2 regions of the Eubacterium sp. LMAG:50 genome follow, and region 2 is predicted to be linked to the other one. Evidence: predicted binding sites of a transcription regulator. Region 2 holds the regulator's gene; the other holds the start of a gene.
What was found. Region 2 encodes Rex, which represses fermentation and respiration genes when NADH is low (regulators of the CRP and FNR family bind a similar motif). Its sites were predicted from a motif close to ATTGTTAANNNNTTAACAAT; they were not measured.
Positions count from the first base shown of each region.

Region 1: the regulator Rex is predicted to act here: its motif matches at 2,341-2,360, upstream of CCC31_RS04525 (acetyl-CoA C-acetyltransferase).

Region 1 covers NZ_NALP01000006.1:381,033-385,484, forward strand. The annotation lists gene CCC31_RS04520 (enoyl-CoA hydratase-related protein) at 1-692, opposite strand, end outside; gene CCC31_RS04525 (acetyl-CoA C-acetyltransferase) at 963-2,147, opposite strand; gene CCC31_RS04530 (transglutaminase-like domain-containing protein) at 2,457-4,452, opposite strand, start outside.
Region 2 covers NZ_NALP01000006.1:208,535-212,986, reverse strand. The annotation lists gene abc-f (ribosomal protection-like ABC-F family protein) at 108-2,030, opposite strand; gene CCC31_RS03805 (redox-sensing transcriptional repressor Rex) at 2,227-2,865, shown strand; gene CCC31_RS03800 (NAD(P)H-hydrate dehydratase) at 2,879-4,375, shown strand.

The sequences.
Region 1 (4,452 bases), 170 kb from region 2:
CCGAATAATTTTTCTTCGATTACGATTGCATCGTCCATACCTACTTCAAGTCCTTCGTTAATTGCCTTCTTGCAAGCTCTGACAGCAATTGGAGCGTTCATAGCGATTCCATTAGCCATCTTCTTAGCTGCATCCATTAATTCTTCTACAGGATATACTGCATTAACAAGACCAATTCTTAAAGCTTCAGCAGCCTTAATGTTTCTTGCTGTATAAATCATCTGTTTAGCCATTCCCGGTCCAACAATTCTTGCAAGTCTCTGTGTTCCACCAAATCCAGGTGTAATTCCAAGACCTACTTCAGGCTGTCCAAAAATTGCATTTTCAGAACAGATTCTAATATCACAGCTCATAGAAATTTCGCATCCACCACCTAATGCAAATCCATTAACAGCAGCGATTACAGGGATTTCTAATGTTTCAATCTTTCTAAATACATCATTTCCCTTTTTACCAAAAGCTTCACCTTCTGCTTTTGTAAGTGTTGACATTTCTCCTATATCTGCACCTGCAACGAATGATTTTTCGCCTGCACCTGTGATAATTAATGCTCTTGTTGTATTAATATCAATTGCATCAATTGTTTCTTCTAATTCAGTAAGTACCTGGCTATTTAAAGCATTAAGTGCCTTTGGACGGTTGATTGTAAGAACACCTACAAATCCTTCCTGTTCATATGTGATAAATTCCATATTTATTCTCCTTAATATAAAAGTCAAAGCAAATAGCATTCTACGCTTTGGGCTATAAAAGTAAAATATTTGTTATATTGAGCCATCTCAAAAAAACAATTTACACTTCAAACAGGTAAGCCCCATCACCGTTATTTCAATATGTGAAAGAGCTCACCTGATTGCTTAAGACGAAATGCATATGTAAAAATTATTAACTTATTCTCTAACAGATTAAAAAGTTATTAACTTCAATTAACAATCCATCATCTGCATTTCATTTATTTTTTATTAGTCACGTTCAACGATTGTAGTACATCCCATACCACCACCGATACATAATGTAGCAAGACCCTTCTTAGCGTCTCTCTTCTGCATCTCGTGAAGTAATGTAACAAGGATACGGCAACCTGAAGCTCCAACAGGATGTCCAAGTGCGATTGCACCACCGTTTACGTTTACTTTGCTCATGTCGAATTTTAAGTCTCTTGCAACTGCTACAGACTGTGCTGCGAAAGCTTCGTTAGCTTCGATTAAGTCCATATCATCGATTGTCATATTAACTTTTGCTAATGCTTTCTTTGTAGAAGCAACAGGTCCAACACCCATGATTGATGGATCAACACCACCAAGTGCTCCTGTTACGAATGTAGCCATTGGTGTAACACCTAATTCTTTAGCTTTTTCTTCGCTCATAACTACAACTGCTGCTGCACCATCATTAATTCCTGATGCATTACCTGCTGTAACTACTCCATCAGGCTTACCTGAGCAGCATCTTAACTTGCTAAGAGTTTCAACTGTTGTTCCAGCTCTTGGTCCTTCATCTGTATCAACGATGATTGTCTGTTTTCTTGTTTTAACTTCAACAGGAACGATTTCATCTTTGAATTTTCCTTCAGCCATAGCCTTTTCACATTTCTGCTGTGAGTTAGCTGAGAATTCATCTAATTCTTCTCTTGTAAGTCCCCACTGATCAGCTACGTTTTCAGCTGTAATCATCATATGGTAATTGTTAAATGCATCTGTTAAAGCATCATTAACCATTGTATCAACAACTGTTCCGTTGTTCATTCTGTAACCAAATCTAGCCTGTGGTAAAGCATATGGTGCCATTGACATGTTTTCCATACCACCTGCAACTACGATATCAGCATCTCCTGCCTGAATCATCTGTGCTGCCATATTTACACAGTTAAGACCTGAACCACAAACAACGTTAACTGTTACAGCTGGTGTTTCAATTGGAAGTCCTGCCTTAAGTGCTGCCTGACGTGCAACGTTCTGTCCAAGACCTGCCTGGATAACACATCCCATATATACGTGATCAACCTGATCAGCTGGAACGCCTGCTCTGTTAAGAGCTTCCTTAATAACGATAGAACCTAAAACAGGTGCTGGAGTTGTGCTTAAAGCTCCACCCATTTTACCAATAGCTGTACGGCATGCGCCTGCAATAACTACTTTCTTTGACATGATAAATATCCTCCATATAAAATAATTTAATTACGCGTCGCTTTTGTAATATATATTCTAAGTAATCCCTTACGACACACTCTTGTTCAATGATAACATAGGCCAATATATCTTGCAATAAACCGCATTTAAAATATATGTAAAATTTGTGTGAATACCATTAATTCACGCAGTTATCCCTATGTCCACTGAGATTGTTATAATTTTAACAAATTATATTTTCTTTGTCTAGTGAAATATAAAAAATTAGGTGAAAAATATCGAATTTTTAAATAATTAAAGGAAAAACATTTCTATAGTTTATAAAATTTACATTCCTTTAATTCTAAGCCAAATTAGTTTACCATATCTATTATCTTTTTTCATTTTCTTAATTAATTTATTTCTAAAATTAATATAAATAAAATATGCTTTTTTCTCATCTTCACTTTCTATCTTTTTATCAGAAAATTTTTCTTCCAAAGCCTTTTTGTATAACCAGTTCCACTCTTCTTTATTCACAATATCCAACTCATTCATTATATATTCAAATTCATCATATTCAATTGTCTGTTTATTCAAATTATTCTTCTTGTTTATATTTGATTCTTCTCTGTTTCCTTTATTTAAACTTCTAGCCTTCACATTTATTGGATTTGCACCACTTAATGTTTTTCTTTTTAAATTATTTTTGCCTGCGCACATTCTTCTTCCAACGCAATAAAGATAAGTATACGCTTCAACAGCAGACATATTTCTGCATTTTCGTAATTTTTTCTTCTTTAATGCATTAAATTCGACAAATAAAATCACGACTGCAATTATAACTAGCAACATAATGCCAACCATCACTTTTCTATTTCCGTTTATGTTTGTATTATCACTATTTTTCGTGTCACTCTCATTTGAATTTTCTAAATCAGTATTTTTCTTTTCATTGCTTTGTGTCTCATTAACCTGTTTTTGTAAAGTTGTTGCTTCTACAATTTTATTAGTTACATTTTCATTCTCTTTTTCTTCCGGGCTATTAACAGATTCAGCTTCAGTTAAGGATGTGTCAGCTATTGTATGATCTTTAACAACCCACCCGATATATGAATTCAACACTTCTGTCCATGCATGCGCCATCTTATCTGTTACAACTGCCGTATAATGTCCATTTTTATCTCTTTCAAATGCACTCGATGGGATTGCGAATCCTTCCACATATCTTGCTGGGATTCCACACATTCTATACATTAATGTTGCAGTTGTAGCAAAATGAACACAAAATCCTTTTCTGCTCTCTGTCAAAAAATACTCTGATACATCCTGCCCTGACGGAGTCTTTCCCGGCATTAAAGTATATTTAAATCCATTTGAAAATAATTTATCAATATTACTTGATACATCATCTATATTGTCAGAATATATCTTACTTTTATATTCTCTTATTTTACTCAATTTGTCCGGAATCTGCTCATCTACAATTTTCGCCACTTTGTTTTCATAAATTTTCCAGTCTTCAAAATCACTACCATAATCCATCTCATCTAATGCCATAGCATCTTCCATTGGAAAATAATTATATTTCTGATATGTTTTTGAATTCTCTCCACTTATAAAATTTAGATTTCCATGTCCATTCACCGTATCATCATCTGTGACTTTTGCATAATATGGTACAAATGCAATATTCTTACATTCTGCAAAAACATCTAATGTTGCAATTTGTAATGCTGCCGGCACTCTTGAATGATTTATTCTATTGTAAGTTTCCCCATATATTCTTTTTCGGTTCTCAGCTTCTTTCATCAATCTATAGCCACTAGAATCTTTTTCTAAATCAGATAAACTAAACTCACTCCATTTATTGTTTTTATAAGTTTCACCCACAAAATTTTTAATATAAAACGTTCCATCAGGCATTTGAGTTAATGTTACTTTAATCATTTTTGTTCCTGTAATTGTACGTTCACTACTATTATTCAAATTACCATTTAAAACTATTTTATCATTTCTAAATGGTCCTCCAAAAAATGATAATATTTGTGTTGGCAATTCCTTAAGTTGAAAATTCTGAATACTTGATTTTGCCTCTAAATATTGAATTTCATTTATTTTTCTATTTTCTTTAATGTAGGATTTTGTTCCAAAAGCCAAACATATAAGAACAGTTAAAACTATCCCTCCGGCAACTATGCTCCCAATTGCATTTCCATATTTTTTCAAAACAAAATATAATCTATATACCATTACTCCGCCAATTATAAATAAGCAGTTTTCAGTTGATGGGAATGCTCCAACAGTACATGTTAATGCAATAGGAATTACCATAAATAAAGTA
Region 2 (4,452 bases):
CCTTTACTGATATCAGGATAAAACCTGATGTAATTTGAGGTCCGTTGAGACCAAAATCTTATAAATATTTTAACTTATAATAAGGAAAAATACAATAAATAAACCGTTTATTCGTCAAGTAAATCGGATAATTCTTCCCATTGGACCATTAGCTCGTCGAGAGTTTCGCTAATTTTATCCTGTTCTTTACTGATTTCGTTTAATTTAGCTGAGTTTTTAGCAATTTCAGGGTCAGCTAAAAGTTCATCTAATTCATTTAAACGCTCTTCATTAGCTTTTATCTTTTCTTCAACTTTTAAAATATCATTTTTCAACTTCCTAATCCTTGCCTGTTCGGCTTTCCTTTCTAAATAATTTTGCTTATTAGTAGAAGCAGAAGGAGTATTAGAAGAAGTTTGCTCTTCTTTTGGAGCATATATTGCTGTAAGTTCGTCCTTCTTTTCTTCGTAATAGTCATAATTTCCAATATAATTTACAATTGCTTTATTTGTTAATTCAATGATACGTGTGGCAGTTTGATTAATAAAATATCTGTCATGAGATACATAAAAAATTGTGCCGGTATAATTGTTTAATGCGTTTTCAAGAATTTCTTTTGAAACCATATCAAGATGGTTAGTAGGTTCATCTAATATAATGAAATTAGCTTCTGAAAGCATTAATTTTGCTAAAGAAAGACGACCTTTTTCTCCACCACTTAAATCTCCTACGCGTTTAAATACATCATCACCTGTAAACATAAAAGCGGCTAACACATTTCTGATTTTTGTGTTTGTAAGATTAGGATAAGAATCGCTCACTTCATCAAACAAAGTATTTGAATCATTTAATGTATGATGTTCCTGATCATAATATCCGATATTAACATTTGTTCCGAGAGTAAAAGAGCCGCTATCTGCAGCAATTAGTCCGTTTATAATTTTTAAAATTGTAGTTTTTCCGGTTCCGTTATCACCGATAAGAGCAACACGTTCACCTCTCTTAATTTCAAAAGAAATATCGGAAAATAATGATTTGTTATCAAATGACTTTGCTAAATTTGAAACACTTAAAACATCATTGCCACTCGTACAGTTTGGTTCAAGTCTAAGAGTCATGGCATTTTCATATGTATCAGGATTATCGATTACTTCCATTTTACTTAAAGCTTTTTCACGACTTTCAGCACGCTTATAAAACTTTTCCTGTTTATATGAGCGAAGCTTGGCAATGACTTCTTCCTGATGCTTTATTTCAGCCTGTTGTTTGATATAGAGTTTAATTGCTGCTTCTCTAAGTTCTTTCTTTTTAACAGCGTAAGCTGAATAGTTGCCATCGTAAACATGGCAGTGTGTATTTTCTATTTCAACAATCTTAGTTACAATCTTATCTAAGAAATAACGGTCGTGGGCAACGATTACAACAGCTCCGTTATAGTTAGACAAATAAGTTTCCAGCCATTTGATAGAATTTAAATCAAGATGGTTTGTAGGTTCATCCAATAAAATAATATCCGGTTTTTGAATTAAAAGTTTACATAGTGCAACACGGGTTTTTTGACCTCCGGATAAAGTTGAAATTTTTTTATTAAAATCACTGTCTTCAAAACCAAGTCCACGAAGAGTACCATCAACTTCACTTTTGTATGCGTATCCGTTTAACAATTCAAACTGATGATGTAGATTTGTGTAACTGTTAACTATATCATCATAGTTGTCGCATCCATTTGCCATTAAGGATTCATATTCCCTTAATTTATTTTCCATATCTATAATATTTTGTTTTACGGAACGTACTTCTTCATATATAGAATTATCTGTATCTAAATTCTGATATTGGGCAAGATAACCAACAGACTTATCCTTTCCGATAATTACATCCCCTGAATCGGATGAAAGTTCATTCATTATTATTTTTAATATAGTAGACTTTCCGGCTCCATTATTGCCTACAATGGCAGCTTTTTCATGGTCATTTACAAAAAAACTGCAATCGTCAAGAATAACTTCTTCACCATAAGCCTTGCTTATATGATTGCATGATAAAATCATAGGAATCCTCCTGTGTTTGTAGTGTTTTTATATAATCAGCAAAAATAGGCTGATATCACGTAAGATTATAAAACGAAAAGCTAAAACAATCAATGAAATACTGTAAAAGAACAGTGTCAAAAAGAATGATAAATATTTGACAATGTTTGCCCTAAAACATATAATTGAAGTGGTTAAATAACGAAGGAGAACGGAAATGAGAAAAATATCCAAGGCGGTAATCACAAGATTGCCAAGATACTATAGATATTTAGATGAATTAATACAGCAGGATGTCGAAAGAGTTTCGTCTAAAGAATTAAGTGACATGATGAATGTTACGGCCTCTCAGATACGACAGGATTTGAATAATTTTGGTGGGTTTGGACAACAGGGGTACGGATATAATGTTAAATATCTGTATGATGAAATCGGAAAATTATTAGGACTTGATGTGACGCATAAGATGATAATTGTAGGTGCAGGAAATCTTGGACAGGCAATTGCAAACTATGGAAATTTTAGAAACAGAGGTTTTGAAATTACGGCTTTATTTGATAAAAATAAAGATTTAATTGGTAAAAAGACAGTGAATGGGACTGAAATCAGAGACATTTCTACTATAATAGATTATGTGAAAAATGAAAATATTGAGATTGTGGCATTGGCACTTCCTAAAGGACCGGCAACAGATATTGCTGAAAAATTAGTCGAATGTGGAGTGAAGGCATTTTGGAATTTTGCTCACACTGATTTAGGATTTAGCGATGACATAATAGTTGAGAATGTTCATTTATCAGAAAGCTTAATGAAACTTACATATAGAATATCAGAAAAAGCAAATAAAAATAAATAAGAGGTGAAGTACTATGGAAAGAATAATTTCTGGTACGGATATGAAAAAGGTTGATGAATATACAATTAATGAAGTTGGAATCCCAAGTTTAGTATTAATGGAAAGAGCAGCAAAGAGTGTTGCTGATTTAATTGAAGAAACAACAGATAAAAACAGTGAGGTAATTGCTATTGCCGGAACTGGTAATAATGGTGCCGACGGCGTTGCAGTTTGCAGGATGTTATACATAGATGGATATAACACCTGCATTTATATTATGGGAAACATAGATAAGGCAACACAGGAATTCAAAACACAGATTGAGATAGCACAGAAAGTTGGAATTGAAATCAAAGATGCTTCAAGACTGACAAGAGATGAAATGGATAAGAAACATGTAATTGTTGATTCAATATTTGGAGTCGGATTATCAAGAAATGTAGAAGGCGATTACAAAAAGTTAATTGAAGCAATAAATCAAAGCAAGGCAAAAGTTTATGCTGTAGACATTCCATCAGGCCTGAACGCAGATACAGGAAAAGTGATGGGTGTGGCAGTTAAAGCTGATTATACTGTATGCTTTGGAGAACTTAAACTTGGAGCAGTTCTTTATCCGGGAGCAGATTATTGTGGAAAACTATCATTTGATAATATAGGTTTTCCGGATGTCTCCTATAAGAAGTGTGAAACAGTTTATAAATACCACACAAGCGATGATTTAAAACTAATTCCGAAACGACCAAATTATTCTAATAAAGGTACATATGGAAAACTTCTTGTTATAGCAGGTAATAAAGATATAACAGGGGCAGCGTTTTTATGTGCAAAGGCAGCGTTTAGGACAGGAGCCGGACTGGTAAGAATATTTACTGCAAAGGAAAATCGTGAAGTAATACAAAAACTATTACCTGAAGCAATGGTAAATGTATATGATACAGATGATTTTGACAAAAAGGCTTTAGATGCCTGTATAGAATGGGCAAATGTTATTGCAATTGGTCCGGGAATTGGAACAGGTGGAATACAAAAAAATATGGTTGAAGCAGTTCTTGAAAGCAGAAAGAACACGGTAATAGATGCAGATGGAATTAATGTTATTTCACAAAATGTTAAACTAAAAAAAATGCTTCATAAGAATGTAATATTGACACCGCATTTAGGCGAAATGGCCAGATTTGAAAATAAAACGATAGATGAAATAAAGGACAATCTTGTAAAAAGTGCTTTCAATATTAATTATATGTACAATGCAAATGGAATTCTAAAAGATGCAAGAAGCGTTGCTGTTACGCAAGATGATATATACATAAATATGACAGGAAACAGTGGCATGGCGACTGCAGGCTCGGGAGATGTGCTTACTGGAATTGTTGCAGGATTGTTGGCTATTGGGTGCAATGTAGAAAACGCTACAACGCTTGCACCATACATTCATGGAATTGCCGGAGATTTGGTAGCAACAAAGATGCCTAAAGCGTCTATAATGGCTACAGATATAATTGAGGAAATAAAAAATATTATGCCTCAGTAAATAATTGTGACACAATAATGATAAAGTTTCATTTAAAACTGTACATAATAGAGATAATTTGAAATTGTAATATAGTA